Regions from separate parts of the Propionispora hippei DSM 15287 genome, predicted to be linked through region 2. Evidence: riboswitches for the same ligand, from Rfam matches in the RefSeq annotation. Region 2 holds a riboswitch; each other region holds the start of a gene.

Region 1 (11,843 bases), on a different contig from region 2:
CCGAGGTTTGTCAAGAAATATGCCAATCTGGAGCGAATGATTAGCGAGTCGGTTACGGCCTATATCCGGGAGATTGGAGAAAAACAGTTTCCCGGGCCGGAACACAGTTTCCAGCTCGCTGAGGTAGAATTGGAAAAGCTTTATTAATAGGAGTGATGCAGCATGCTTATTATAGAATCAATTGCAGATATGCGACAATTTGTCAGACAGGCCTGGGCGGCCGGCAAGACGGTTGGTCTGGTGCCGACCATGGGAGCCCTGCATGAGGGGCATCTTACGTTGATGCGGCAGGCCTGTGCGGCCTGTGATGTGGTTGTGGCCAGTATCTTTGTCAATCCGATCCAGTTTGGGCCGAAAGAGGATTTTGCCGCCTATCCCCGTGATTTGGCCAGTGACAGTGAAAAAGCCGCCGCTGCCGGTGTGGCTGCTATTTTTCACCCGTCGGTGGCGGAAATGTATCCTACAGGTTTCAGCACGTACGTCCGGGTGGAGGGGATTACGGAAAAACTGTGCGGTCGTTCCCGGCCGGGTCATTTTCAGGGAGTGACAACGGTAGTTAATAAATTATTCCACATTGTTCAGCCCGACAAGGCCTTTTTCGGACAGAAGGATGCCCAGCAGGTACTGGTGTTGCAGCGAATGGTTCAGGATTTGAATATGGATGTTTCGTTGGAAGTAGTGCCCATTGTCCGCGAGGCGGACGGTTTGGCAAAAAGCTCCCGCAATGTATACCTGTCGCCAGAGGAACGACAGGCCGCCCTGGTGCTTTCCCGCAGTCTGGCCAAGGCGCAGCAGGCGGTAGCGGCCGGAGAATGCGATGTGGCGGTATTGAGGGAACTGGTCACAGAAGAAATTGCGGCACAGCCGCTGGCCACTGTCGACTATGTCGAGCTGTATGGCTATCCCGGCCTGGAGGATATCGACAGACTAAGTGGCAGGGCGCTATTGGCCCTGGCTGTTAAAATCGGTAGAACCCGGTTGATTGATAATTGTATTTTGGAGGCTAAGGCATGTTTTTAACATCATTGAAAGCAAAAATTCATTGCGCTACGGTAACGGAAGCTAATTTGCAGTATATGGGGAGCGTTACGATTGACGAGGCGCTGCTGGAAGCAGCCGGGATGTATCCCAATGAAAAGGTGCAAATCGTCAACAATAATAACGGCAGCCGGCTGGAAACCTATATAATCAAGGGCCCCCGGGATTCGGGTGTCATTTGCCTGAATGGCGCAGCAGCCCGTTTGGTACAGCCGGGGGACAAGGTCATTATTATCGCCTACGCCATGATGAGTGAGGCTGAATTTCATAGTTTCTCACCTGCTGTGGTTATGGTAGATGGCAATAACCGGCTTGTGGAGGTTCGCCACGGAGAAGTTCACGGGACTACCGGCTGATGTGGTTTTGGACAAATATCCGGTTTTCCTATGGAAAAAGGAATTGACGGAACGCCCAAAGTATATTATGATTTACTCATATATTTTGACTGTATATCACGCTGACTTTGTAGCTAAAGAGGCGTTTATTGTGGTAGGATAGGAAAAACTGAATCATACAGGCCGATTGGATAACCAAAGGCTAAAGAATGTTTTTTTAAGCATTCTTTAGCCTTTTTTATTTTTGTCGATATGAACATAGGTAAGTCGACGACAACGAGACCTTATGAAAAAAGGTCCGTAAAGGAATTGTAATTTCAAAGTTGGTGGACCACAGCAGGTCAGAACAAAAAAGGGAGGATAAAACATGAAGTTTGCAAAAGTGGGAATCATCGCGGGAGTCTTAGCCGGCATGGTGCTTGGTTTGTCAGGCTGCTCCTCGCAGCAAGCCTCGGAAAGCAAGAATGTTAAAGTCCGGATTGCTTTATTTCCTAATATCACCCATTCACAGGGGCTGGTTGGCAAAGGCGAGGGCCGTTTTGAGAAAGCCTTGGGTGAAGGCAATCAGGTGGAATGGAAAATATTTAACGCCGGCCCTTCGGAGATAGAGGCCTTATTTGCCGGTGAAGTGGATATCGGTTATATCGGACCAGGACCTGCCATTACCGGCTATGTTAAATCCAAGGGAGATTTGCAAATTATCGCCGGAGCAACAGATGCCGGTTCCGTGCTGGTTTCACGCAGCGGACTGATTATTAAAGATTTAAAAGAGCTTAGCGGCAAAAGAATTGCGGTGCCGCAATTTGGTAATACCCAGGACTTATCTTTGCGCAATATTCTTTTGGAAAATGGCTTGCAGGACACCACCAAAGGCGGAACAGTTGAGATTCGTCAAGCCGACAATCCGGATATTAAAACGCTGCTGGATCAGGGCGCGGTTGATGCGGCACTGGTGCCTGAACCCTGGGGCACCCGCCTGATTAAAGAAGTAAAGGCCAATCTGGTGCTGGATGAAAAACAAGTTTGGCGAAATGGCAAGTATACTACGGCTGTAGTCATTGCCAGGACTTCCTTTATCAAGGAACATCCTGATTTGGTGGAAAAGTTCCTGCGGACCCATGTGGAATTGACGTCGTATATTAATGAAAATCAGGCTCAGGCCCAGGAAACGCTGAATGACCAGATTAAAGCGATTACGCAGAAACCGCTGGGCAAAGACCTGTTGGCCGATTCGTTTAAGCGCTTAACCGTAACCTACGATCCTCAGAAAGAGTCGGTCATCGGGTTTAGCAAGCTTTCCGCGGCGGCCGGTTTTGTCAAGGAAGAACCGGATTTGAAAAATTTGTTTAACTTTACCATCCTGAATAAAGTGTTAAAAGAAAAAGGGCTGCCGACAGTAGAGGAATAATCACCGGGGCAACCGCTGACTTAATGAGTCTGCCAGGCTGTGCAGTGTGAATAAATCAGTGGTTCCTTCTAAGGCAGTGGGAAGAGGTGAAACAGTGAGTGTTGTCATTAACCATATCAACAAACAGTTTGTTACGGATCATAAGACCGTTCATACGTTAGACGATATTAATCTGGAGTTCAAAGAAGGCGAGTTTATCTGCCTGTTGGGACCGTCAGGCTGCGGTAAATCGACCTTGCTTAATATTATCGCCGGACTGGAAGCGGCAACGGCGGGAAACGTGCTGCTGCAAGGTAAGGAAATTCAAGGCGCCGGTCCCGACCGGGCCGTCATGTTTCAGGAAGCGGCACTGTTCCCCTGGCTGCGGGTCATTGACAATGTGGAATTCGGGATGAAACTGGCCGGTGTGCCGAAACAGGTACGGCGCGAAACGGCGGTCAAATATTTGAAAATGGTGCACCTCACCAGGTTTCAGGATTGTTTTGTCCATGAATTATCAGGCGGTATGAAGCAGCGGGTTGCCCTGGCCAGGGCCTTAACGCTCGACTCGAAAGTATTGTTAATGGATGAACCCTTTGCCGCTCTGGACAGCCAGACCAAAAATATTCTGCAGGCCGAACTGCAGCGTATCTGGTGGGAGACGAAAAAAACCATTCTGTTTGTTACGCATAATGTGGAAGAAGCTGTAGTGCTCGCCGACCGGGTAGTGGTCATGTCGGCTAATCCGGGCCGGATAAAAAAAGAATTCCACATTCAGCTGGCCCGGCCGCGGCTGCCGGAAAGCCTGGATGTTTCCTACTTTGTGACAGATATTCTCCGGGAACTCAAAGAGGAGGTGGAGAAGGTTGCCAAAGCTGAATTCGACAGTGACTGGAATATTAAAAAAGATACTATTTTACCTGATTCTGATAGCAATATGGGAATCGGCTTATAAGCTGGGCGTAGATATATTACACGTTTGGAAACCTTATATTTTCCCTTCGCCGGTGGATGTTCTGAAAACGCTGGCCGGCCTGATTGGCGACAATAGTCTGGGGATTGCCGTGCTGGCCAGCGCCAAGCGAATTTTTATCGGCTATTTGCTGTCCATGGCGCTGGGAATTGTGATCGGTCTGCTGGTGGTCCGGTTTAAGTATCTGGATGAGAATCTTAGCCCTCTTATTTTAGGTATGCAAACGCTGCCAAGCATTTGCTGGCTGCCGTTTGCTATTTTGTGGTATGGACTTAACGAAAGCGCCATTATTTTTGTCATAGCCATAGGTTCTACCTTTGCTGTTGCCATGTCCATCGAATCAGGCATAAAGAACATCAACCCGCTCTATTTGAGAGCCGCCAAAACCATGGGCGCCAAGGGCTTTACCAGCTACAGGTATGTAACTATTCCGGCCAGTCTGCCCAGTCTGATTTCCGGTTTGAAGCAGGGCTGGTCATTCGCCTGGCGGGCGCTGATGGCCGGTGAAATGATGTCGGCCACCAAGGGACTGGGCCAGGTGTTGATGGTTGGACGGGATTTGGCCGATATCAGCCAGGTAATGGCGGTTATGCTGGTCATTATTATTTTAGGCGTTGCCGTCGACAAACTGATTTTCGGCCGCTTGGAAAACAATGTCCGCCAAAGATGGGGACTAAATAAAGCTTAGGGAACCGCTGGTTTAATGAGCATGTCAGCCTGACGAGAGATTTTTTCGGCTGGCAAGGAAGTAAATCGCGGGAATAGCGGTCCCTATTTCAAAGTTTTGCTGACGCAGCCAGACGGAGAAAGATCCGCCAGGCTGTGCAGTGTGAATAAACCAGTGGTTCCCTAACATATACCAAAAGAGAGGACCAGGAAGTATGAAGCTGGAGACAAAGGTGCTACATACCGATGTATTGGTGGTTGGCGGCGGAACGGCAGGTTGTTTTGCCGCATTGACCATGGCCGAGCGGCCGGCCGTCAACGTTCTGATTGCCGAAAAGGCCAATATTAAGCGCAGCGGCTGTCTGGCGGCCGGCGTCAATGCCCTGAATGCTTATATTGTGGAAGGACAAAGCCCGGAAAGTTATCTTGACTATGTCAGGCAGGATGCGGCTAAAGTCATCAGGGAGGATCTGGTATACTCCATGTCCAAGCGGCTCAACGCTGTTACGGCAAAGCTGGAGAAACTGGGTCTGGTCATTCTGAAAGACCGGGACGGAAAATATATGGCCCGCGGCAACCGCAACATTAAGATCAACGGCGAAAATATCAAGGTGCTGTTGGCCGAAGCCGTGGCGGCATCGCCTGGCGTTACTGTTTTAAACCGGTTTTGCGTAACCGATTATATAGTGGATAATGGTGTGGTCACCGGAGCGTACGGGTTTTCGATTACCGAGCCTGTTTTCTATGCCGTTTACGCCAAGGCAGTTATCTGTACCACCGGCGGCGCTGCCGGGTTATACAGACCCAATAATCCCGGCTTTTCCCGCCACAAGATGTGGTACTCCCCGTTTAATACGGGAGCCGGCTATGCGATGGGGATTCGTAAGGGCGCGGAGATGACCACCTTTGAGATGCGCTTTATTGCGCTGCGCTGTAAAGACACCATTGCACCCACCGGGACAATTGCCCAAGGCGTTTGGGCGCCGCAAATCAACAGCCGGGGTGAGGAATATGAAAAGCAGTACGGCGTTCCCAACACATCGCTCAGGCTGTATTCGACCGTGCAGGAAAATCAACAGGGCCGGGGTCCCTGCTATTTGAAAACGGCGGGTATTACTGCCGAACAGGAGCAGGAGCTGTATAAGGCTTATTTAAATATGGCGCCTTCGCAAACGTTGCGCTGGCAGGAGAGCGGCCGGGGGCCGGCCGTGGAGCATGTGGAGATTGAAGGGACGGAGCCTTATATTGTCGGTGGACACACCGGCAGCGGTTATTGGGTGGATACGCGGCGCCGGACAACGCTGCCGGGATTGTACGCTGCCGGCGATGTGGCCGGCGGCAGTCCGCAAAAATATGTGACAGGTTGTCTGGCGGAAGCCGAAATCGCCGCTTTAGCCGTCCTGGAGGATATTCAGGACAAACCGGCTCCTGTCGCCGATTTGGCGGAGATTGACGGGGAACAGGAAAAAATTCTTGCTTGCTTAACCCGGTCGGTCGGCTTATATCAAACGGAACAACTGGAAGAAGCCATGCAGAAAACCATGGATGAATATGCCGGCGGGATTACGGCGGGATATGTATATAACCGGGAAAAACTGCGGGTGGCCCAAGGTCGTATTGAAGAGTTACTGGTCCTGGCAAGGCAGCTTAGTGCCGGCGACATGCATCAACTAATGCATATCCATGAACTGCTTGACCGTCTGTATGTATGCAAAACACTGATTGCTCATTTGGCGGCACGGCAAGAGACACGCTGGCGCGCTTTTCAGGAAAACGCCGATTATCCCTGCCAGGATGACGAACACTGGCTGAAATATGTGAATTCCCGCCAGGAAGCAGGCAAAGTGCGCATTGTGCTGCGGAATATTGTCGAGAAGGATGAGATCTATGAGCATACGGATCAATAAAGATAACTGTATCGGCTGCGGCGGTTGCCGCCAGGTGTGTCCGGGCAGCCTGCTGTATGCTGATGAACAGAGGAAAAGCGAAATCCGCTATCCTCAGGATTGCTGGGGCTGTACTTCCTGCGTCAAGGAATGTCCGGTTGCCGCCATTCAATTTTATCTGGGGGCGGATATCGGCGGCCGCGGCGGTTACCTCTACACCCGATGGGAAAAGAATTATCTCCATTGGGTTATGGTAGGCCCGGATGGTGCGGAAACGGTGATTACCATTGATAAACATAAGGCAAATGCGTATTAAGGAGGCAGTTATGGATCATTTGGATAGTTTAGAGGCACAGAGCATTTATATTTTGCGGGAAGCCTATAAAAAGTTTGGCAAATTGGGTATGTTGTGGTCCATCGGCAAAGATTCGACCGTGTTATTGTGGTTGGCGAAAAAAGCTTTTTTTGGTCATTCGCCTTTCCCGTTTATTCACGTAGATACAACCTATAAAATACCGGAGATGATTGCCTATCGTGACCGGATAGCCAAAGAATATCAATTGGATTTGATTGTGCACACGAACGAGGAGGCGCTGCGGGACGGTATGGGGCCGGATAAGGGACGGCTGGTTTGCTGCAAGGCGCTAAAAACCGACGGACTGCAGCAGGTTGTGACCCAGTATTCCTTTGAAGGGCTGATTCTGGGCATCCGCCGGGATGAAGAAGGGTCCCGGTCCAAAGAAAGAGTGTTCAGCGAACGAAATAAGGATTCGGAATGGGATTATACCAACCAGGCTCCCGAATTATGGGATCAGTTTAAAACCGATTTTCCCAAAGGAAATCATATCCGGGTGCATCCTATTCTCCACTGGAATGAAATTGATATTTGGGCCTATATTGAACGGGAAAATATCCCCTTGGTCGATTTGTATTTTGCCAGAAACGGCAAGCGCTACCGCAGTTTAGGCTGTGCTCCCTGTACCGGACAGATTGATTCCCAGGCAGTGACGGTAGCGCAAATTATTGAAGAACTGAAGCACACTACGGTGAGCGAGCGGGCTGGCCGGGCGCAGGATCAGGAGGATTCCTACGCCATGCAGAAGCTGCGCAAAGACGGTTATATGTAAAGGAGAGAAAACGGATGGTAGCTGCCAGAGAATCATTGAACATCGTCGTAGTGGGACATGTCGATCATGGAAAGTCAACCGTCATTGGCCGGTTGCTGTATGATACCAAATCCCTGCCCGAAGGCGCGATTGAACGGGTGAAGCGGATTTCTCAGGAAAAGGGGAAGCCTTTTGAATACGCCTATTTGCTGGATGCCTTTGAAGAAGAGCAAAAACAGGGCATTACCATAGATACCACGCAATTGCAATTTCATACCGAACAGCGGGATTATGTCATTATTGATGCACCGGGGCATAAGGAATTTTTAAAGAATATGATTTCCGGCGCAGCCAACGCCGAAGCGGCGCTGCTGATTGTAGACGCTAATGAAGGCATTCAGGAGCAATCCAAGCGTCATGGCTATATTCTGTCCCTGCTGGGCATTCAAAAAGTATATGTGCTGATCAATAAAATGGACTTGATCGGCTATTCGGAAGCCATTTATCATCAGATCAAAAAGGAAATGCATGAATTTTTGGGTAACCTTCAGGTATATCCCTTGAAATACATTCCCGTATCGGCGTTTTGGGGTGAGAATATTACGCTGCATTCGGAAAAAATGTCCTGGTACAAGGGAGAGCCACTGTTGACTGCCCTGGATTTGTTTGAAAAGGATCGCGGACTGGAAGACAAAGCGCTGCGGTTTCCCATCCAGGATGTTTACAAGTTTGATCACCGGCGCATTATTGCCGGGCGGATTGAAGCGGGGACCTTGCGGGAAGGCGATGAAATTGTTGTCGTTCCCGGCCGTAAAACGACCCGGATCAAAACCATCGAGTACTGGGCGGAGCGGGATAAGACCAAGCATTCCCAGGCCGGCATGTCGGTAGGGATCACTGTGGAAGATGAGTTTTTTAACCAGCGCGGTGAAATGATTGTTCATAAGGAGGATATTCCGCTTATTGCCAATACCTTTAAGGCCAATATTTTCTGGATGGGCAAAAGGCCTTTGCAAAAGGGACAGGAATATAAGCTGAAGCTAGTCACCCAGGAGGTGGAGTGCGAGATATATTCCATTACCAAAGTAGTTGATGCTACAACGCTGGCAGCTACGGAAGACGCCGGTCAGGTGAATACCAACGATGTGGCGGAAGTGATTATCCGGACGAAGCGGGAAATCTGTTTTGACGAATTCCGGAACAATCCGGTCACCGGGCGGTTTGTGCTGGTTGACGGCTACGAGACATGCGGCGGCGGAATTGTATCCGGTTTGGTGGAGGGCCTCAAGGCAGGAAGCTCGTTGGTAAAACAGGATAAGGAATTGATCGTCGGCTGCTTTGATGAATACTATTATATTCTCTCGGAAAATCGGCTGGAACGTTTGCCGCGTAAAGCCCATAACTTCCATGTGGGCGATGTACTGCCGATTACAGGAGACAGCTATGAATATCCGCAGGACTTTGATTTGATGGATGCCAGCGGGGGCCTGGCCGCTAAGGTGCGCAATGCCAAGCTGCAGACGCTGGTGTCGTTGGCGGAATATACCTATAGCGGGGTGCCTGTCCTCAATCCGCAGGGCTTTTATGTCCGGGTGGCGTCGGTCGAAGATCTGGCCTTATTTCGGCAGGAATACGCCGCTGCAGGCGGTCCGTCCGGTGCTGTGGTGAATAAGTGGCTTTCCTTCGGCAAGTTCCGGGAAGTCCGTTTCCTGCCGTCCCGGCAGACGCTGGAAGTTGAATACCATATTTAATTATATTTTGGCACAATTATTTTGGTCCCGTTATTGACGGCAGAGGGCGGAGGGGTTACAATCAAATTATAATTTCATAAAATTGCCGAGGGAGCTCATGTTATGGGCTGAGAGTGGACTAGTAAGCACCTTACCTCTAAACCTGATCGGGATAATGCCCGCGTAGGAAGTGTATGAATTGGTTATGCATGACGCGCTATCGTTCCGGTAGCGCGTTTTTTGTTTATGCCTGCCTGCGTTGTCGGCAACATATTCTGTCCGGGGCAGTTTGCACATCATTCCGGGAGGTGAATAGGTTGCAGATTACAGTTAACGGAAAACCGTTCGTTCTTACTGCGCCAATGACGATCAGTGACTTCATAGAAAGCCGTCAGTTGAATCCGGCCACGATTGTCATTGAATTCAATGGGGCCGTTGTCGCATCAGATAGCTGGCCGTCGCTAAGTATGCAGGAGAATGACAAACTGGAAATCATTACTTTTGTGGGGGGAGGCTGAACGATGAAGGATGTATTGGAAATCGGCGGACAATTATTACAGAGCCGGTTGTTTTTGGGAACAGGAAAGTTTTCGGCTAATGCTGTTATTCCTGAGGTGGTCGCTGCCTGCGGCGCACAGGTGGTGACTGTCGCCTTACGGCGGATTGATCTGCAATATCCGGAAGAAAATGTGGCGTCCTATATTCCTCAGGGCTGTATCATCATGCCAAATACTTCCGGTGCGAGAAATGCCGCCGAGGCTGTTCGCATTGCCCGTCTGGCGCAGGCCGCCGGCTATGGAAACTGGATCAAGGTGGAAGTGATTGCCGATAACCGGTATTTGCTGCCGGACAATTATGAAACCATCAAGACGACAGAGACTTTAGCGGCTGAGGGCTTTATCGTCCTGCCCTACATGTCACCCGATTTGGCGGCCGCCAAACGGATGGTTGAAGCCGGGGCGGCAGCCGTAATGCCTTTAGGAGCGCCTATCGGCAGCAACCGCGGCTTAAAGACGAAGGAACTAATCAGGATTTTGATCGAAGAGCTACCGGTGCCTGTGATTGTCGATGCCGGACTGGGCCGTCCCTCGGAAGCAGCCGAGGCCATGGAACTGGGCGCGGCTGCCGTTCTTGTTAATACTGCCATTGCCACCGCCGGAGAGCCTGTTTTGATGGGCAGTGCGTTCAGGCAGGCCGTGGAAGCAGGCCGCAAGGGGTATTTGGCCCGACCTGGCGCTATCCGCCGTGAAGGGACCGCTTCTTCGCCGCTGACCGGGTTTTTACAGGAGTAGTTTGATCAGCATCATTTAGCCCAAGCTTTGTCAGGAGGAGAGCCTATGAGTTTCTATGGGGAACTGAAACGGTATGACTGCTTTGATTTTGACGGATATTTTTCGCGGCTCACGGCAGCCAATGTGGAGCAGGTGCTGCATAAGGAGCGGCTGCAGGTCCTGGATTATCTAACCCTGTTGTCGCCCCAGGCGGAAGGATTTCTGGAAAGCATGGCGCAAAAAGCCAGCAGGCTGACCATCCAGCATTTTGGCAAGACCATGCTTTTGTATACGCCGCTGTACTTGTCCAATTATTGTACCAATCAGTGCTTATACTGTGGATTTAATACGAAGAATATTTTGCACCGGAAAAAGCTTTCGCTGAATGAGGTGGCGACAGAGGCCGAAGCCATTGCCCGGACCGGCTTGAAGCACATTATTATTTTGACGGGTGATTGCACTAAAGAATCGCCGGTAACCTATATTGCGGATTGCGTGAAAGTATTGAAAGACTATTTTTCTTCCATCAGCATGGAAATCTACGCCCTGACTTGTGAGGAATACGAACAGTTGGCCGCAGTTGGCGTGGATGGTGTTACGCTTTATCAGGAGGTATATGCCCCCCTGCTTTACGCAGAACTTCATCCGGCAGGACCCAAACGGAACTTCCAATTTCGTTTGGACGCACCGGAACGGGCCTGCGCCGCCGGCTTGCGTTCGGTCAATATCGGTGCGCTGCTGGGGCTTAATGAATGGCGGCGGGAAGCTTTTCTGACCGGTGTGCATGCCGATTATTTGCAAGCCCGGTACCCCGCCACCGAGATCAGCATTTCACCACCCCGTATGCGCCCCCATGCCGGCGGTTATCCGCCCAAGGCGCTGGTTACCGATAAGAACCTGGTTCAGTACATACTGGCCTACCGGTTGTTTATGCCGCATGGCGGGCTGACTCTTTCCACGCGGGAGAGCGCTGTGCTCCGTGACCATCTGGTAGGCCTGGGGGTGACGAAAATGTCGGCAGGTTCCTGCACCGCTGTGGGCGGACGGACCGATAAGGGCGAAACAGGACAGTTTGAGATTTCCGATGAGCGGACGGTGGCCCAGGTGGCGGCCATGCTGTACCAGAAGGGATACCAACCGTTATATAAAGACTGGCAGTTATTGTGAGGAGTAGAGGATGAACAGGTTAGATGAGGCGCTTACCGCTTATGTGGGACCGGCATTGCTGCAATATATGAAAACCGTGCGGATTGGAATTGCCGGAGCTGGCGGTCTTGGCTCTAATTGTGCGGCTATGCTTGTCAGGAGCGGATTTAGCCGTTTAACAGTCGTAGATTTTGATCAAGTAGAATACAAGAATCTCAACAGGCAGTTTTATTTTCAGCATCAGATCGGAAAAAGCAAAGTAGAGGCTTTGCGGGATAACCTGCTGGCTATTTCTTCCGGCCTGG
Region 2 (7,804 bases):
GGATGTGTCTTCAAATGATCAAAATATCCACCGGCAGCGTCTTTTGAAGACACTCCCTAAGCATTCCGTAACAACATGGAGGGGTATAACATGGAAGCGAAAAAATTAGGCTTTGGCTTTATGCGATTGCCGCTGATTAAGCAGGATGATCCGACCAGTGTTGATTTCCCCGAGTTGAATCAGATGGTCGATCTGTTTCTGGAGAGAGGCTTTACTTATTTTGATACTGCCTATATGTATCATTCCGGCAAGAGCGAAATCGCCTTGCGCGAAGCCTTGATCAAGCGCCATCCGCGCGACCGATTTACGGTGGCCAGCAAATTGCCGACGATGTTTCTCAAAGTCGAGGAAGATCAAGAGCGCATTTTTAATGAGCAATTAGAAAAATGCGGTGTTGATTACTTCGATTATTATTTGATTCACAACCTGGGCGTAACCAATTACGAAACAGCCAAACGATTGGACAGCTTCGGCTTTGTGCAGCAAAAGAAGCGGGAAGGCAAGGCCGGAAAAGTCGGTTTCTCCTATCATGACAATGCTGCTTTGCTTGACGAAATTCTGACGGCCCATCCGGAAGTGGACTTTGTGCAACTGCAGATTAATTACCTGGATTGGGATAATGACAGTATCCAGTCCAGGAAGTGCTACGAAGTGGCGCGCAAACACAATAAACCGATTATTGTGATGGAGCCTGTCAAAGGCGGGGCGCTGGCCAAGGTAGCGGAAAAAGCGGAAGCGCTGTTCAAGGGGTACCGGCCGGACTTATCGGTTCCGTCCTGGGCGGTACGGTATGCTGCCAGTCTGGACGGGGTTATGATGGTACTGAGCGGGATGTCCGATAAGGAGCAGCTGTTGGACAATACGGAGTACATGAGCGACTTTCAGCCGCTTAGCCAGGCAGAGCAGGCTATCATCGAACAGGCGGTTACGATTATTAATGAGGCGATTGCCATTCCCTGCACCGCCTGCCAGTACTGTGTGGATGAATGTCCGAAAAATATAGCGATTCCCAAGTATTTTGCGCTGTACAATACGGAAAAGCAAGCGGTGAGCAAGGGCTTTTCCCTGCAGCAGCTCTACTACAATAACTACACCAAAATCCATGGCAAGGCTTCGGAATGTATTGCCTGCAGGCAATGTGAGCGCCATTGCCCGCAGCATATTGAAATTACCAAGTGCCTGGAGGATGTGGCCCGGGTCTTTGAAGCATAACTTTCATTTTTCTCGGCGGGAGAGTAACCTCTAACGTTCATCCGACATAGGATACAGTAGATTCTGTATTAAGCTATGAGGAGGTTATAATCATGCGTTGGGGTGGAAATGGTGGCTTTGGACCAGGAGGTAGCTGGTTTATTATCATTATTATTATTTTGTTGTTGTTTTGCTGCTGCTGTAACGATAATGACACGTCGACCTGTTGAGTTCCCATAAATAGATAGGCTGTGTCTTTACATGTAGCATGAGGAAACTCACCTTGCCAATCCGGAAGGTGAGTTTCTTTTTATTTCATTCTTCTTTGCCGGGAATTGCCGGATTGCCGCGAACCGGTTTGCTCGCCCGGCGAACTGCCGCCAGAGCGTGCCGTATGACTTCATCCACTTGATGTTTGTTTAAGCCAAAAGGACGAACCATTGACTTGACTTCGTTGCGGAACTTTTGCTCATTAAAATCAATTACCAACAGGACCACCCCTTATTGTGTCTTTACTTTATTATACGGATGAGCCGGCGGGAAGGTGAACTGTAAAATTTCTTTATGTTACCTGGTAGTCTGTAATCCCTAATTCTTAGTGTTCTTACGAGATCTTTCCGCCCTGCTTAGTTGCCGTCGGCTTGCGTATTCCCGATATGCGCACCTCCTCCGTCTTGCAGGACGAAAAATCTCTCGCAATTCATTCTATAGGTTTAGAGTTTACAGATCTCTAGTGCTCCATAAACCTTGTAAACAGAAATTGCTGACGGTCAAAATTTCGTCAGCCGGCGTGGTCGTCAGTCGACATATAGGCGTCTTGGCTGACAAAACTTTGCCTCGCCGCAGCTTCCAGTTTCAAAGTTGGCGGAGCAGCAAAAATGAACTTTTGTGCAAAATGGCAGGGGATTTCTTCCAACATGGCGAACTATATTCTGGTATTAGTTTCAGGAGGGAGAACGAATTTTGCATACTTTCTTAGAACGTGTCAACAGTCCGCAAGATATTAAGAAGCTGACTTTTGCCGAACTTACTTTGCTGGCGGGAGAAATCCGCAGCCTGATTATTGAAACGGTAGCCCGGTCAGGCGGCCATCTGGCTCCCAATCTGGGGGTGGTGGAGCTTACCCTGGCTTTGCATAAAGTGTTTGACAGCCCACAGGATAAAATGATCTGGGATGTGGGTCACCAGTCTTATGTCCATAAAATATTGACGGGGCGGGGCGGTGCCTTGCATGAGTTGCGGCAAATGGGCGGTATCAGCGGCTTCCCGAAGCGCAGTGAAAGCGAACATGACGCGTTTGCCACCGGCCACGCCAGTACGTCCATCTCGGCGGCTGTCGGCATGGCGGTGGCGCGGGATATGTCGGGACAGGACAATCACGTGTTGGCGGTAATCGGCGACGGGTCGTTGACTGGCGGGCAAGCTTATGAAGCTTTGAATCACGCCGGGCATATCGGCACCAAACTGATTGTGGTACTGAATGACAATGAGATGTCCATTGCCAGGAATGTAGGCGCCATGTCCGGCTATCTTGCCAAAATACGGACGGCTCCCGGTTATGCGAAGGTCAAACAAGACCTTGAACATTTGCTGCGGCGTATTCCCTCGATCGGTGACCGGATGGTTCAGACGGCGGAGCGGCTGAAAGACAGTGTGCGGCATTTCTTTATTCCGGGGATGCTGTTTGAAGAGTTGGGTTTTACCTATCTCGGTCCGATCGACGGACACGACCTGGCCGACCTGACCGGACTGTTGGAAAAAGCAAAGCAAATGAGCGGCCCCGTTGTCCTCCATGTGCTGACCCGCAAGGGAAAAGGATATGCTCCAGCCGAACGAAATGCCGATATCTTTCATGGGGTAGGACCTTTTCATGCGGCCACCGGCGAGATTATCAAAAAGGACGGACCACCCACCTATACCCGGGTATTTGGTGACACCTTGCTGACCCTGGCGGAAGCCGATAAAAATATAGCCGCCATTACGGCAGCTATGCCGGAAGGAACGGGGCTAAAAGCTTTTGCCGGCCGTTTCCCGGCCCGTTTTTTTGATGTAGGTATTGCCGAACCTCATGCGGTGACCATGGCGGCGGCGATGGCCTGTGAGGGGAAGAAACCGGTCATTGCGCTTTATTCCACCTTTGGCCAGCGGGCTTATGATCAGGTGCTGCACGATGTCTGTCTGCAGGAGCTGCCGGTGGTGCTAGCTCTTGACCGGGCCGGTCTGGTAGGGGAAGACGGTCCGACGCATCACGGTGTGTTTGATTATTCCTATCTCCGGCATATACCCAATCTGATCTGCATGGCTCCGAAGGACGAGGGGGAACTGCGACATATGCTGTATACGGCGCTGCAGGGAAATCGGCCGGTAGCCCTGCGCTACCCGCGAGGCAGCGGGATCGGGATCGGGGTCGATTTGAGTGAACCGCTGCAGGTTTTGCCTGTCGGGCAGGCCGAAGTATTACGGCTGGGGCGGGATGTTAACCTGGTTGCTATCGGCTCCATGGTAAACCCCTGCCAACAAGCTGCCGCGCAATTGCAGGAACAGGGTATTGACGCCGGGGTAGTCAATGCCCGCTTTGTTAAACCGCTGGACCGGTCAGTTATTCACCTGTTAGCGGAAACCGGTCCGTTGATTACGGTGGAGGAAAATGTGCTGGCTGGCGGCTTTGGATCTGCCGTTCTGGAATGTCTTAGCGACCAGGGGCTGGCGGGTAGCCGTGTGCTGCGCCTGGGGCTGCCGGATGAGTTTATTGAGCATGGCGCTCATGCCCTGCTGCTAAAAAAGTATAGTCTCGACGCCAACGGCATTGCCAGGCAGACAGCAGGGTTTTTGCGGCAGCTCTTTCCGGAATAAATTGACCTTTTGATAAATCTGTGATACGCTGATACCAATTACATACCTGTCACAGGGGGCTGGGAAGGCCGGCTGAGATATAGACCCGATATGTCTATGACCTGTAACCTGATCTGGATAATGCCAGCGGAGGGATGACGGATAGAAGGGCCTGTTTTTAACCGTTAGCATCCGTGAGGATGCTTTTTTTATTGACTGGGCTGATGGGAATTGAAAGCAGTTTTTTTATCCCGTAGGATGTAATACTGAACTTCCACTAAAAGCTTGGGGTCTTTGCAGTCTTTCTAATCTTTTAATGGGAGCCAGGATAAGAAAATCAATGGTTGTTAGGAAAGGAACGAACTAAGATGCAGGAAAATAACCGGACGGTACGGGGAAGTCATTTTTTATTTTTATGGTTTGGTGCGGCGGTATCAATCGCTGAGATTATGACCGGCGGACTATTGGCGCCGCTGGGATTTAAGCAGGGGCTGCTGGCGGTGATCCTCGGTCATCTGGCCGGAACGACGCTGCTGGCCTTGGGCGGCTACATTGGTGCCCGCGAGGGAATTCCAGCTTTATTTTCTACGCGAATTTCTTTTGGGGTATATGGCTCTTATCTTTTTTCTGCTTTAAATATTTTGCAACTGGTGGGTTGGACGGCAGTCATGATCATTTCAGCCGCCCGTTCAGCCAATGATGTGACCAGGCTGTTGTGGGGCTGGGACCAGCTGCAAGTATGGAGTCTTTTTATTGGCGCGCTGGTGGCTCTATGGATTGCGCTGGGCCGCGAAGGAGGCTGGAAAAAACTGAATATGGCTGCAGTGGTATTACTGCTGGGCGTAACGGCGCTGTTGAGCCAGGTAGTCTTTCATGATACCGGCGCTTTGACCAAAGAGGCGGTTGGCGGCATATCTTTTGGCGGGGCGTTGGAGCTGAGCGTGGTTATGCCGTTATCCTGGCTGCCGCTGATCGCCGACTACACCCGTTTTGCCCAAAGCCGCCAGGGTGCCGTGTGGGGCAGTTGGGCCGGCTATTTTATTGGCAGCTGCTGGATGTATATTATCGGCCTGGGGGCGGCGCTGGTGAGCGGCAGTGCCGATCCGTCGGCCATGATGCTGGCCGCCGGTCTGGGCTTTGGCGCCCTGGGCATTATTGTGCTGGCCACTGTGACGACTACGTTTATGGATGCCTATTCCGCCGGCGTCAGTTTTGCCAATCTGGTGCCGGCCTGGAATGAAAAATGGATGGCGTTAGTACTGACGGCAATTGGTACGGCACTGGCGCTTGCGGTGGATATGGAACTTTATCAGGACTTTTTGCTGGCCATTGGCTCAGTTTTTGCACCGCTGTTTGCTGTTCTGTTCAGCGATTATTTCTGGCACGGCCGCCGGCAGGTGACAGCAGGTCTCTTGGTTGACTGGCCGGCGTTGGCCGTTTGGGGTATTGGGGTTTGGCTGTATTATCAAATGCTGGAGGTTGATTTTATCGCCGGCGCGACCATACCGGTCATGGTTATCTCAGCCATATTGCTTAAGCTGGTGCGCCAAGTGGGAGGACAGCAAAAACAGGCCGGCAGATAACCGGCCTGTTTGGAAGAAACAATGTTTTTTAATAGAGTCCGAATTTTTGCGACAGCCAATAACTGGCCGGCTCCTCAATCCAGCCCATGCTGTTGTCGGTAATTTCGGCGACAAACAGCCGGTCCTCGTGAGCCAGATAGCGGCCGATGGCCTCGAAAATCTGGTTGGCGTCATAGGGGCTGTCCAGCAGCCACACGGACGGCAAGGCCGGTATGGCATCACCCAAGGCGCGGAGTGCGGCGGTAAGACGGTCATAATCAGGCTGCTGGGAGCCAATGGAAAAGGTAATTGTGTAGATCATCGCTTTGTCCTTTCTGTCATATCCTGTACAATTCGCCGGCACCGGAAAAAAACCTTCCGTTTGATTGCCGGACGTGTTTTCAAAACTATATGAAACGGCCCCTGACAGCGCTATCTGTGCCATACTTCATTAAAAAATTTGCAATAGGACCACTATTCCTGCAAAAGTTCGCGTGCCCTTTAGGGTATAACTCGTTTGGCGCAAAAATCACTCGCCCTGGATATTCCGTTTAGTTTGAAAATGCGCCGTAAGAAAAAACAGCAAAAATAGTTTCAAGCTAAACGGAATTCAAAGAAAAAAGGGGTATACTAAAAATATCTCGGAGATACCGGGACAAATAAAGAGATGTTTTCTCCCTGATTTCATTTCTTTATTTTTTCGACCCCGCAGCCCCGGCCGGCTGCGGGGTTATTCCATTTGGGTTAGAATTTTTAGACAATCTGTGGTATGATAATAGCAGCTAGAGCAAAAGGGGGAAGCAAGCGTTTGTTTAAAAAGCTTTCGACAAAAGATAAAATCTTATCGGTGCTGTTTGTGGCATGGATTGCTATTTTGGACATTCATAATTTAACCTTTATCCAGATTGCCGGTATCATTGCCATTGTGTTCTATTTTATTGCGTTATATAACAAGGTCAAGGAGTAGTTTTTATAAACGGAAAAGACCGTGAAGGCAGGAACGCCTGTCTTCACGGTCTTTTTATATTTCTAGCGGGATAGCCGCTTGACGAAACAGGCAATGCGCTCCAGAGCCTCGGCCAGATTGTCGCTGGAGGTGGCGTAGGAACAGCGGACAAAGCCTTCGCCGCAGATGCCGAAGGCATCGCCGGGGACTAAAGCCACTTTCTCTGCTTTCAACAATTGTTCGGCAAAAGCCAAGGACGACAAGCCGGTCTCCTTAATAGAAGGAAAGATGTAAAAGGCGCCCTTAGGCTCAAAACAGGCTAAACCGGCGTTGTGCAGACCGTCCAGCATGAGTCGCCGGCGGAAGTTGTACTCGCCGACCATCTGCTGTACAGCCTTTTCGCCGCGCCGCAGGGCTTCAATAGCGGCGATCTGGGCGGTTATCGGCGCGCAAAGCATGGTATACTGATGAATTTTAGTCATGGCCGCAATAAAATCGGGGTTGCCCATAGCATAGCCGATGCGCCAGCCGGTCATGGCGTAGGCCTTAGAAAAACCATCCAGCAAAATGGTACGGTCTTTCATATCCGGCAGGGAAGCAAAACAGGTGTGTTGGCCGTCATAGGTCAGCTTACCGTAGATTTCGTCGGAAACAACAATGAGATCGTGCTTTTTGGCAAAACCGGCGATTTTTTCAAGCTCCTCCCGGGGCATAACGGCACCGGTGGGATTGTTGGGATAGCCGATAATTAATAGTTTGGTACGGGGGGTGACCCGGCTTTCCAGTTGCTCCACGGTCACCCGGAATTCTGTTTCCAGAGTGGTCGATACAGGTACCGGAATGCCACCGGCCAGGGTGACGCAGGCCTTGTACGATACATAGCAGGGCTCCGGGATTAGGACCTCGTCGCCGGGACAAAGCAAAGCCCGCATAGCCAGGTCAAGCGCTTCGCTTACGCCGACCGTGACCAGAATTTCATTGCGTGGATTATAGGTAACGCCGAACTCATTTTGTTTGAGCCGGGCAATTTCTTCCCGAAGCTCCAGTAGGCCAAAGTTGGAAGTGTAAGATGTATAGCCGCGGTGCAGGCCGTCGACACAACTGTCGCGGATATGCCAGGGTGTAATGAAGTCAGGCTCGCCTACTCCCAACGAAATGACATCGTCCATTTCCGAAACGATATCGAAAAAACGCCGGATGCCGGAGGGCGGGATGGAGTTGACTGCTGGTGAGATGCGCTCAGACCAGTTCATGGCGATACCACCAGCCGGTG
Region 3 (11,843 bases), on a different contig from region 2:
CGGGATATTTGCGCCGAGCTGTTTCAGGTAAAAAGCAGTCAAACATTATTGTGGATAAACCGGGGTATCATTTTGCTGGTCATGGGTCTGGCCTGTCTGATTGCCGTGGCTCATTTGCAGTCGCAGGTACTGCTTTGGAATTACCTGTCCATGGCGCTGCGGGGCGGCGGAGTATTTTTGCCGCTTACGCTGGCGATCTTCGCTCCCGGCAGGCTGCCGGGAAGTTGGGCTCTTGCTTCGATGGCAATCAGTACGCTGGCCGCTATCCTGGCGGCTACGGTATTTCCCGTACCAATTGACCCGCTGTTTATCGGGCTTGCGGTGAGTGCCGGCATCATTCTGGCCGGACTGATTAGCAAGCGGTGGCAGGCCGGACACGGGTCTGCCGGTAAGGCGCACTGTCGTTCGTAAACGAAAAATCCGTACCTGCCGTTTGGCGGTACGGATTTTTATTATAGAAGGGATTTCCAGTTGACTCCCAGCGATTCCAGCAGATGAATGACGTGTGTATCGTTAGCCTGCACAAAGCCGCGAACCTTGGCGTAAACCATAGTTTGCCGCCCGTTTTTAAAAATAGTCAATTGATCTAACAGCGGATTGTAGTTGACCTCGCTGCCGTCGGGCATTTTTTTGGAGACCGGATCGATAACCGGTTGAGTGGCAGGGGAAGCCGGGGGGGATTGAAGTTCTTTTAAGCGGAGACGCAGGGTTGCGATGTCGTCCGTCGTGACCAGACCGGTGATCTCAGCGGTAAAGGACAAGGCACCGTCGCTGGTTAAGGTGCGCTGTACTTTTGACGAGGTGACCTGCAGCAGCCCGGCGGACAAGGTTGTGACTTCGTCTTTGGTAAGCTGGAGGTTTTCCGTTTGGCTGAAGCTTTCAATATAGATGCCGGCCTGTTCGATGGCCCCCCGTTTGGCGTTGAGCAAGGCTTTGTCCTGAGCGGCAGCCGGCGTTTCTCCATCGCCCATGAGGTAAGTACCGGTAGCGGTAATGTAATGGGGTTCGGCAAAACAAAGCAGCGGGATACATAATAAAAACACTAAAGCAGTTATGAGCTTCATAACATCACTCCGTTGTTAATGATAATGGATAGCTTGAATTTTCGCTGTTTGTTTTCCAGACTCCTGCCCTTTTCATTCCGATGACGGTATAATTGAGTGAAATTTTTGGAAACATGGCATAGGCTAAGTTCGGCTTCCTGCAGCAATAGCCGGTCGGTGTGCTGGCTATGCTGCAGGACTTTGTTTTAGCAGGAAGGTTGCCTTGTTTGTTGATTGTATACAGTTGCCGCTAAAGAAGGCATACTAAATAAAAACGTAAAATTTTGGAGAAAGAAGGTTTGTTTGTGGATAAGAGCTATATATTTATGCTGTTTACCTTTATTGTAGGAGCTGTGTTTTTTCTGCTGGTACCCAAGGCGCAATATAAGCGTTATCTTTTATATGGCATCGTGCTTGGCGGCTTTGTTCATGGGCTTATCGCCTCCGCTTCAAGCTATATGAATTTATTGAAATATACCAATATGGGACCGTTCAGTGTTATGGGGCTGATACCGGCCTGGACACCGATTGCCTGGTCATTTTCTTTTGCTGTTTTTTTCTATTTGATGCCCCGGCGCAGAGCTTTTTTGATTCCCTATTTGCTGGCTTTTACCGGCCTGGATTATATTGTGGGACTGGTACTGGAAGCCTATGGATTATTTACGTATATCGGCAGTTACCGTTATTTTGCTCTGTTGACTTTTTTAGTGTGGTATTCTGTGGCAGCCTGGATTTTTTACCGGGACCCGCAAGCAAATGTCTTACTGCCGGTTGCCGCGAAAACGCTGCCGGAAGAAAAGCGGGATGAGGAAAAATAACCGTTTATTTGTGAAGTGATTTAACAAAAAGCAGCAGACCATTCGTATTGACCGTCCTCATGGCGGTGATTCGGACCGGCAGCGTGAGCATGACCGGAGAGAATGGGAAGAAAATGAACGTCATAAAAGAGAAACGAAGCGGCGCCCCCATGAAAGCGACAGAGAATGTCATGAACGGCAGGAACGGGAAAAACAGCGTCATGAGCAGGCGTTGCGGGAAGTAGCGGCTTTTTTGATAGGCGTTGGAGTCGGTCAGTCTAATTAAGCAAAAAAATAATCCCCGTATTGGGAGAGAGGCTCTTTGGGGTTTCTCCTTCCATCCGGGCTTGATTTCCCTATTCGAAAGAATAGGGTTCTTTATTTTTACCCGGCAATGCCGGAAGCTTTCCGCTCCTAGTTTCCTTGGTGCGGAACAGAATCTATTAAGAGCCCGAGGTAGTGAGAGATTTAGCTTATTTACCGGAAAAGGGACTGATTTTTGTTGTTTTCTCAGATGGTGTTTATTGCTAAAAAACTTGAATTCTGCTACCCTGATGATAAGCAAGATGCTGCATTGACGAAACAAAGGAGAGGGATCACGATTATGATACGATTTGAAAGCGATTATACCGAAGGCGCTCACCCCAGAATTTTGCAGCGACTGCTGGAAACCAATGAGGAGCAGACGCCGGGCTATGGCTTGGATCAGCACTGCGAAGCAGCCCGGAATTATATAAAAAAAGCTTGTCAGGCGATGGACGCCGAGGTTCATTTTTTGGTCGGCGGCACACAGACCAATGCCACCATCATTGCCTCGATTCTGCGTTCTTATCAGGGAGCGGTGACAGCCGAAAGCGGCCACATCGCCGTCCATGAGACCGGCGCCATCGAAGCGGCCGGTCATAAGGTGCTTACCCTGCCCAGCCGAGACGGGAAAATCCGGGCCGAACAGGTAAAAGAGTTATACCGGGCTCATTGGGCCGATGCTTCCCATGAACATATGGTACAGCCCGGCATGGTGTATATATCCCATCCTACTGAGAACGGTACTACATATCGTAAGGACGAACTGGAGGCGTTAAGCGCTGTTTGCCGGGAATGCGGGCTGCCTCTGATGTTGGACGGCGCCCGGCTGGGATACGGTTTGACGGCTCCGGACAACGACTTGTCCCTAACCGATATTGCCCGTCTCTGCGATGTTTTTTATATCGGGGGAACGAAAGTCGGAGCTCTGATGGGAGAAGCTGTGGTGATCACACAGGAGGCTTTGCGGCGGGATTTTCGTTACATGATCAAGCAGCATGGCGGGATGCTGGCCAAGGGACGTTTGCTGGGCATTCAGTTTGAAACGCTGTTTGAGGACGGTCTGTATTTTGAAATTGCCGGGCATGCCGTAGCCATGGCGATGCGTATCCGGGAAGCTTTCACGGCCCAAGGATTTTCTTTCCGCTATGCTTCTACTACCAATCAGCAATTTCCTATTTTGCCTGATGAAGTATTAAAAAAACTGGGCGAAACCTACGCCTATTCTTTCTGGGAAAAGGCGGGAGCCACTCACAGTGTGGTGCGGTTCTGTACCAGTTGGGCCACCAAGAAGGAACACGTGGATCGGTTGGTCAAGGATATTCAGGCGCTATAGGGCAATGTAAAGCAATATGATTTGGCAAGGTAGCAGGGAATCGCGAGGGACTTTACGTGAAAAGTAGAGTACCCTTTTCTGCTTTTTGCGTGATTAGTCATCGAACCGGTTGCAGTGAAAAGCCTGTAAAAACTTTTACATTGAACTGATTATGTAAATTTGATAGACTGGTATAGAGTCGAATTCTACATAGAAAAGAGAGGCTTTACGATGGTAAGCAGGTCGAAAAACCGGGTGGATGTGTTAGGGTTTATTGTCATTATAGTTATTTTGGCGCTTATGGGCAGATTAGCTTACCTTCAGATCATAAAGGGTGATTACTTTCACACTTTGGCCGAGCAAAATCGCATTCGCCTGATTACCGTTACGGCGCCGCGGGGAACCTTCTATGACCGCAACGGAACGCCACTGGTGAACAACCGGCCCGGTTTTTCGGTGTCCCTGATGCCGATTGACGGACCGGTTTCACAGGAGGTTATTGTTAGGTTGGCTGACATCCTCAAGATTAAGCCGGAGGAGATCAACAGCAAAGTTAAAAAGGAGGAAAATCCGTTAAATCCGGTTATCGTGAAAAACGATGTGGGGCAGGACATTGTGGCCAGGATCGAAGAACACAAAAGCGATCTGCCTGGCGTGGTACTGGCGATCCAGGCGGTGCGCAGCTATATATATAATGACCTTGGCGCTCATATGTTCGGCTACGTAGGGGAAATCAACGACAACGAACTGGAAAAAGGGAAAGCCGACGGTTATAAAAGTGGTGACATTCTGGGCAAGTCCGGTCTGGAGCAGGTCTATGACAAGACACTGCGCGGTGTGGACGGCGGTGAGCAGGTCGAAGTGGATGTGACCGGGCGCCCCATCCAGCGACTTGGTCGGAAGGAGCCGGTTCCCGGCAATGACCTGTGGCTTACCATTGATTATCGCGTCCAGAAGGCTACGGAAGAGGCGATGGACAGGCAGCTTACCTATTTGCAAAACAAGCTGGGCAACAGCAAAGCGAAAGCCGGCGCCGCCGTGGCGATCAACCCTAAGACCGGTGAGGTGCTGGCGATGGTCAGCCGGCCGGCCTTTAATCCCAACCTGTTTAATGGCGGCATCTCGGAAAAAGACTGGAAGATAATCAACGATAATCCGTTCAATCCCATGCAGAACCGGGTGATTGCCGGTGAATATCCGCCGGGTTCTACCTTTAAAATTGTGACAGGCACGGCAGCGTTGGAACTGGGTAAGGTGACGCCGGAAGAAAAGATTCTCGATACAGGCAAGCACTGGATTATTCCCAAGGGAAACGCGCAGAATGAAGCGCTGGGCCTGATCGATTTCCGCGAGGCGTTGTCCAAATCGGATAATGTGTATTTTTATGAAATGGGCAACCGGCTGGGCATCGACAATCTGGAAAAGTATGCAAGAATGTTCGGTCTTGGTGAATACACCGGCATCAAGCTGCCGGGTGAATCGAACGGTCTGGTGGCAAATAAAAAGTATAAAATGAAAGTGTACGACGAAGACTGGTACCTGTCGGAAACCTTTGACGCCGCTATCGGGCAGGGATTCCAACTGGCGACGCCGCTGCAGGTGGCCAATGTTATGGCTCAGATAGCTAACGGCGGACATCGTTACCGCCCCTACCTTGTCAGTAAAATTGCCAGTCCCGACGGAAAAATCATTCAGACCTTTCAGCCGGAGGAAGTGGGAACGATCAATATATCGGCTAAAACACTTAATCTCATCCGGAGCGCTCTCCGGGATGTCGCTTTGCCCGGTGGTACGGCGGCGTCTACCTTCGCCGGCTTTCCCATTCCGATCGCCGGCAAAACGGGTACGGCGGAAAATCCTCATGGCGATGATCATGGCTGGTTTGTGGCCTATGCGCCGTTTGATGATCCGCAGATCGTGGTGGCTGTTCTGATTGAGCAGGGTGGTTTTGGCGCCGATTCGGCCGTGCCGATTGCCCGCAAAATGCTGGAGGCTTATTTCGATGTTCCTTCCCAGAAGAATCCGGCAGATTTATATGCCGAGGAGCAGGCGGCAAAAGCCGGTGCTAAGCAGCCATAAAAGGTACTTCTTATATTTACCGAGAGTGAGCCTGTATGATATAATAAATAAAACCACATATTCTTCGGGGAGCTTGTGTAGCAGGCTGAGAGGAAGTAATCGAACTTTGACCCATATACCTGATTTGGATAATGCCAACGTAGGAATGTGAATTGTGTTGCTATGATGTATAGCTAGAGCAGGGATATGCCGGCAGGTGTATCCTTTTTTTTATTGTTCGTAGGTTTCAGCGGCAAGGTTTAGTTCTTGCCGAATGGAGCACTCGGTGGAGGAGGAGCGTCCTGCACCGGATGGCAAACGACAGCTACATAGCGAGGGAGCCCGTGTTTCGGGATGAGAGGAGGCTTTGGAGCCTCGACCGGTCTGATGGCTATGCCAGAGGGGGACTGCTATGTAGTTTTGTTTTATATACCTTGCTGTAATTTAATCCCTGTCCGGCATAGCCTGTTGACAGGGATTAAGCATGTACATGCTTGCCATAGATGATTACAGATGAGGTGTTTTTGATGAATCGAAATGAGGGACTCTTAAAGATGGTGATGTTATCCATGCTGGTGGCCATTGGCGTGGTAATTTCCCCTATCCTGCGGATTGAAGGGATGTGCCCGATGGCCCATGTGATCAATATCGTATGTTCTGTTTTATTGGGACCCTGGTATTCTTTGCTGTGCGCTACACTGATTGGTATCATCCGGATGATGCTGATGGGCATCCCGCCATTGGCGTTGACCGGCGCGGTATTTGGCGCCCTGCTGTCAGGTCTGTTGTACCGGTATTTTAAGGGACGGCTGATCTGGGCTGTTATTGGCGAGGTGCTTGGCACAGGCGTAATCGGTGCCCTTGTTTCCTATCCGGTGATGACCTTTCTGTGGGGCAAGGCAGGGCTGACCTGGACCTTTTATCTGCCGCTCTTTACCGCAGCTACGCTGATCGGCGGCTCGATTGCCTATGTATTTTTGACAGCTTTGAAAAAAACGGGTATGCTGGCAGTATGTCAGAACCGGTTAGGAGCGGTGGTCTATGACAAAGGCTGATGTCTCGCTTGCCGGACTGCTGGCTGTCCGGCGGGAGGTGCAGGAACGCAGGCCGCTCATTCACTGCATTACCAATCCCATCTCGATCAATGACTGCGCCAATGCTGTCCTGGCCGTCGGGGCCAAGCCGATCATGGCGGAGCATCCGGCCGAAGTGGCCGGCATTACGGCGACGGCAGCTGCCTTGGCGGTCAATTTAGGCAATATAACCGACAGCCGCATGGCGGCTATGCGTGTATCCGGCAAAGTGGCCGGCGAACGGAAGCTGCCTTCGGTGCTTGATCTGGTCGGCGTGGGCTGCAGCCGCCTGCGTCTTGACTTTGCCAGGGAGTTTATTGCCGAATGCCGCCCTGACGTGATCAAAGGCAACATGTCGGAAATCAAGACGCTTAGCAAAGGAGAAAGTCATGCCCAGGGAATTGATGCTGGCGAACAGGACAGCCTGGCCGGGGATAATATGGCCGATACCTTGCGCTGGCTGCGGGAGCTCTCACTGGCCACTGGCGCAGTTATCACCGTAACCGGCCGGGTGGATGTGATTACCGATGGCCGGACCGTTTTCCTGCTGGAAAATGGCTGTGACATGCTGGCGAGGATCACGGGAACCGGCTGTATGCTCAATGTGCTGGTGGCCAGCTTTATTTCAACCGGTCGTATTTTGGCCGGCGCGGTGTTGGCGACGGCGTTTTTAGGCATCTGCGGTGAACTTTCCCTGCCGGTGAAAGGCACCGGCATGTTCCGGGCCAATTTGCTGGATACTATATACAGTCTGACTGACGAGGAATTTAGCAAAGCCATTAGGTGGACGGTCTGCTAACCGGTAGGGATATCGCGCCGTCATCATCATTATTGTCTAAAGGAGCTTGGGTCATGCGACATGTAACGGCCGCTGTTTTATTAAAGGACGGTAAGTGCCTAATCGCTAAACGGCGAACAGGTGACGCGCTGGAGAATCTATGGGAGTTTCCCGGTGGCAAGATTGAAGACGGGGAGACACCGCAGGAATGTCTGCAACGGGAAATCCGGGAGGAGCTTCAAATCGAAGTCACGGTGGGAGATTTTTTGACCGAAAGCATCTACGACTACGGTCGGGGCGTCATCCGGTTAATGGCCTATATCGTCACCTGGCAAAACGGCAATTTGCGACTGACCGTTCATGACGGACTTGCCTGGGTTGATAGGAACACAATTACCGGCTATCCATTTGCTCCGGCCGATATTCCGATAGCGGCGAAGGTGAGAGACCTATTGTCCGCTGGGGAGAGTTGACGGATATTGCGCGATTGCATAGTATAGTGGAAAGAAAGGGAGTAGGTGAATTGGATTATTTATGGCTGGTATTCTCCTTGCTATCGGCTGTAACGGCGGCGCTGGTGGCTATTTTTGGCAAGATTGGCCTGCAGACGGTGGACGCCAACTCGGCTACAGCCGTCCGGTCGATCGTAATGGCTATTTTTTTAATGGGAGTGGTGGTACTGCAGGGTAGTGTTAAGCAAATACCGGTCATTTTAGCCGATAAAAGGACGTTTTTATTTATTGTGCTTAGCGGTATAGCCGGGGCCCTGTCCTGGTTGTTTTATTTCCTGGCCCTTAAGTACGGCAAGGTATCACAGGTAGCGCCTATTGACAAGCTGAGTGTTGTGATGGCCACGATTCTGGCTGTCGTGCTGCTGGGTGAAAACATCAGCCTGTTAAATGGTATCGGCGTTGCACTTATCGCCGCCGGGGCCATTGTGGTGGCTCTATCCTAGGGAGCCGCTGATTTAATGAGCCTGCCAGCCTGGCGAAAGTATAGTCTGCAGCTTGTCAGGCAAAAATCAGCAACCTGTCATACTCCTGACATGGTTCCTTGTTAAGTAAGCTATTATAATGGACGTATAGAAGAAAAACAGGGGTGAAGTTATGAAAAAGAGTACAATCATGACAGGGCTGATTCTTTTGTTAAGTATGCTTGTGGGGATTGTGGCAGTGGTATCTGTATCGGCACGGCAGCAGGAGCCTAAGGTGATTCCTTTGGATGTAACTGCCGTCAAGGTGGACGAATTTTTCCCCCGCCAGGAAGGAACATTCATTTTAAAAGATATGCAAACCGGCAAAATGTTTGTCTACAATCCGGCCAGAGCGAATGTCCGGCAGTCGCCTTGCTCTACCTTTAAGATCATGAACTCGCTGATTGGGTTGCAGACCAAAGCAGTGCAGGACGAGTACGATGTGAAGCGCTGGGATGGCACCGACCGTGGGTTGGCGGTGTGGAACCGGGATCATACGCTGGGGTCGGCCATGCGCTATTCCGTAGTCTGGTATTATCAGGCTATGGCCCGTGATATTGGCGCCGAGCGGATGCAATACTGGCTGGACCAATGCTCTTACGGCAACCGGGACATCAGCGGCGGCATTGACCAGTTCTGGCTAAACAGCTCGCTGACCATTTCACCGTTGGAACAGGTTGAGTTTCTGGAGAAATTGTATGCCGGAACCCTGCCTTTCGATAAAGACGTGATGAAAACGGTTAAACGGATGATGCTTTTGGAAGAGGGGGATACATATGCGCTGTACGGAAAAACCGGAAGCTCCAAAGACAATCTGGGCTGGTTTGTTGGGTTCGTCAATGTAAAGGGAAGGACCTATCTCTATGCTACGCAGCTTGACAGTCCGCAAGGAAATAAAACCGGCGGCGCTTTTGCCAAGAAGGTAACCCTGAATATTTTAAAAAAGTACAGCTTGATTGATAAATGAATCGGAACTTATAATAAATAGAGGAGCCGGGCCGCTGTGTGAGAATGGCGGGAAGGCCCCTCTAAAATACTCTGTAGGAGATTTCCGATGCAAAAACAGGTGTGGCTTGTTATCGAAAGGGGAGAACCGTTTGAAATAGGAACCCGCTTAAAACTGGAACCAGGCGAACTTTGTCTGGGCCGTTCCAGCGAGAAGCAGCAGGTCGATATCAGTTTTTCCAATTTCCTTATATCCCGCTGTCATTGTTGCATTTACCATCATAAGGATGGTCTGGAAGTTTGTGATACCGGCAGCAAGCACGGGACTTTTCTTAATGAGAAGCGCTTGCTCAGTCATAAGAAATATCCCATTCTTAGCGGTGATCGAATTTCTTTGTCGATGGGAGTGGCCGTGTTTCGGATTGTTCAGTCGGCGTTGGATGAAGTAACCATCGACTTGACACAGCCGGTGACAGTAAGTTCTGATGGAGCCGGTGTTATATTGGATGACAGGAAACGGGAATGCCGGATTGAAGGACAGCCCATGCCGCTGACTGAAAAAGAGTGGCTCTTTCTAAAACTGCTCCACGACCATGCTAATACGGCAGTAGCTTACGAACGGATTAAGCAGGCCGTATGGGGGGAACGGTTTAATCCGGAGCAGGAGATCGTCGATGTCGGAGCCGATGAAATGAATAGCCTGGTATACCGACTGCGCCGGAAGCTGGGAGCGAGGGCCGGGCTGTTAAAGTCGGTCCGGGCTTATGGTTATATGCTGGAAATAGCCGTCAAGTAAACTATTTGACAATTCACCGGTGAAGACGTATAATAGCGATGAATATTTGAATCTGGTTTTACCAAAGGCTGTGAACAGGAAGAGTATTCCGGTTGGGAACCGCACAGAGAGCAGGAGTAGCTGAGAACCTGCGGGGGATTGCCGGCAGAAAATCACCTGAGAGCCGATGGCTGAACTAGTGTAGTGACTCACTGCTACACTTACAGTAGGTCCATTCGTATTCCTGCGTTAAAGGATAAGGTATGCAGTACCTGAATGTGAAGGTGGTATAGCGAAGTTGAACACTTCGTCCTGACAGGGGGCGAAGTGTTTTTTATTTTTAACAACGATCCGCCGGGTGGCAGCATTGTCTTAAGAGAAAGGGGCAGAATATGTACAAGAAAGTAAGTCCGAAGAATGATTTTGTGGAAATGGAAAAATCCATCCTGAATTTATGGGAAGAAAAAAAGGTCATTGCCAAGAACTTTGACATGAATGAAGGTAAGGAGTATTTTACCTTTTACGACGGTCCGCCGACAGCTAACGGCACACCGCACATCGGTCATGTGGTAACCCGGGTTATCAAGGACCTGATTCCCCGCTATAAGGTTATGAAAGGCTATAAGGTGCTCCGCAAGGCCGGCTGGGATACCCACGGTTTGCCGGTGGAGCTGGAAGTGGAAAAGAAACTGGGCATTTCCGGCAAGCCGGAAATTGAAAAATATGGTGTGGAAGCTTTCATTAAGCAGTGTAAGGAAAGCGTGTTTACCTATGCCACGCAGTGGAAGGAAATGTCCGAACGGGTAGCTTACTGGATTGACATGGAGAATCCTTATGTAACCTATCATAACGACTATATCGAATCGGTCTGGTGGTCGTTAAAGCAGCTTTGGGATAAAGACCTGCTCTATAAAGGGCATAAAATTGTTCCCTACTGCCCGCGTTGCGGTACCGCCCTGTCCTCTCACGAAGTGGCCCAGGGTTACAAGGATGTAAAGGATAGCTCGGCCTATGTTAAATTCCGGCTGAAAGGTGAAAATGCCGCCATTCTCGTCTGGACGACGACGCCGTGGACGCTGCCCAGCAACGTGGCCCTGGCGGTCAATCAAAAATACGATTATGTGGAAGTCATCAACCAGGAGGAACACCTCATTCTGGCCAAGGAACTGCTGAACTGCCTGGAAGGCGAATATGAAGTGGTGCGGGAGTTCAAAGGCGAAGAACTGCTGGGCAAGGAATACGAGCCCATGTTCAGTTTTGCCAAGCCGGAGAAGAAAGCCTACTATGTGGTGCACGGCGATTTTGTCACCCTCGGCGACGGCACCGGTATCGTGCATATTGCGCCGGCCTACGGGGAAGACGATAACAAGATCGGTCAGAAATATGACCTGCCTCTGGTGAATCTGGTGGACGCCCAGGGTAACTTTACCGAGGAAGTGACGCCTTGGCAGGGCCTGTTCGTCAAAAAGGCCGACGAGAAGATTCAGGCGTTCCTTAAAGAAACCAACACGCTGTATAAAGCGGAAAAATATCTTCACTCCTATCCGTTCTGCTGGCGCTGCGATACGCCCCTGCTCTACTATCCGCGGGTATCCTGGTTTGTCAGAATGTCGTCGCTGCGGGATAATCTGCTGGCCAACAACGATACCATCAATTGGTATCCGGACAATGTAAAAAAAGGCCGGTTCGGGAACTTCCTGGAAAACGTCATCGACTGGGGTCTCAGCCGCGAACGCTACTGGGGCACTCCGCTGCCTATCTGGGAGTGCGACTGCGGCCACCG

Evidence for each region. A riboswitch is a leader RNA that binds a small molecule or an ion and turns the genes downstream of it on or off. The one in region 2 is predicted to bind thiamine pyrophosphate.
Region 1: another riboswitch for thiamine pyrophosphate. It lies ahead of thiS (sulfur carrier protein ThiS); the one in region 2 lies ahead of cytX (putative hydroxymethylpyrimidine transporter CytX).
Region 3: another riboswitch for thiamine pyrophosphate. It lies ahead of thiW (energy coupling factor transporter S component ThiW); the one in region 2 lies ahead of cytX (putative hydroxymethylpyrimidine transporter CytX).

The regions. Positions count from the first base shown of each region.
Region 1 covers NZ_FQZD01000038.1:14,909-26,751, forward strand. The annotation lists gene panB (3-methyl-2-oxobutanoate hydroxymethyltransferase) at 1-147, shown strand, start outside; gene panC (pantoate--beta-alanine ligase) at 163-1,020, shown strand; gene panD (aspartate 1-decarboxylase) at 1,011-1,394, shown strand; gene F3H20_RS16195 (aliphatic sulfonate ABC transporter substrate-binding protein) at 1,741-2,781, shown strand; gene F3H20_RS16200 (ABC transporter ATP-binding protein) at 2,876-3,715, shown strand; gene F3H20_RS16205 (ABC transporter permease) at 3,627-4,421, shown strand; gene F3H20_RS16210 (adenylyl-sulfate reductase subunit alpha) at 4,615-6,306, shown strand; gene F3H20_RS16215 (4Fe-4S dicluster domain-containing protein) at 6,287-6,601, shown strand; gene cysD (sulfate adenylyltransferase subunit CysD) at 6,612-7,412, shown strand; gene F3H20_RS16225 (sulfate adenylyltransferase subunit 1) at 7,427-9,142, shown strand; TPP riboswitch at 9,220-9,329, shown strand; gene thiS (sulfur carrier protein ThiS) at 9,439-9,639, shown strand; gene F3H20_RS16235 (thiazole synthase) at 9,643-10,413, shown strand; gene thiH (2-iminoacetate synthase ThiH) at 10,459-11,559, shown strand; gene thiF (sulfur carrier protein ThiS adenylyltransferase ThiF) at 11,570-11,843, shown strand, end outside.
Region 2 covers NZ_FQZD01000036.1:468-8,271, forward strand. The annotation lists gene F3H20_RS15750 (aldo/keto reductase) at 91-1,212, shown strand; gene F3H20_RS19990 (hypothetical protein) at 1,507-1,680, opposite strand; gene dxs (1-deoxy-D-xylulose-5-phosphate synthase) at 2,155-4,044, shown strand; TPP riboswitch at 4,087-4,196, shown strand; gene cytX (putative hydroxymethylpyrimidine transporter CytX) at 4,392-5,606, shown strand; gene F3H20_RS15765 (hypothetical protein) at 5,635-5,949, opposite strand; gene F3H20_RS19995 (hypothetical protein) at 6,394-6,552, shown strand; gene F3H20_RS15770 (aminotransferase class I/II-fold pyridoxal phosphate-dependent enzyme) at 6,615-7,784, opposite strand; gene F3H20_RS15775 (Lrp/AsnC family transcriptional regulator) at 7,781-7,804, opposite strand, start outside.
Region 3 covers NZ_FQZD01000016.1:36,178-48,020, forward strand. The annotation lists gene F3H20_RS10850 (sodium:solute symporter family protein) at 1-411, shown strand, start outside; gene F3H20_RS10855 (hypothetical protein) at 453-1,064, opposite strand; gene F3H20_RS10860 (hypothetical protein) at 1,349-1,861, shown strand; gene F3H20_RS19910 (hypothetical protein) at 1,909-2,085, shown strand; gene F3H20_RS10865 (threonine aldolase family protein) at 2,445-3,479, shown strand; gene mrdA (penicillin-binding protein 2) at 3,690-5,537, shown strand; TPP riboswitch at 5,593-5,701, shown strand; gene thiW (energy coupling factor transporter S component ThiW) at 6,044-6,571, shown strand; gene thiM (hydroxyethylthiazole kinase) at 6,558-7,388, shown strand; gene F3H20_RS10885 ((deoxy)nucleoside triphosphate pyrophosphohydrolase) at 7,442-7,840, shown strand; gene F3H20_RS10890 (EamA family transporter) at 7,891-8,322, shown strand; gene blaOXA (class D beta-lactamase) at 8,474-9,307, shown strand; gene F3H20_RS10900 (FHA domain-containing protein) at 9,395-10,081, shown strand; gene ileS (isoleucine--tRNA ligase) at 10,453-11,843, shown strand, end outside.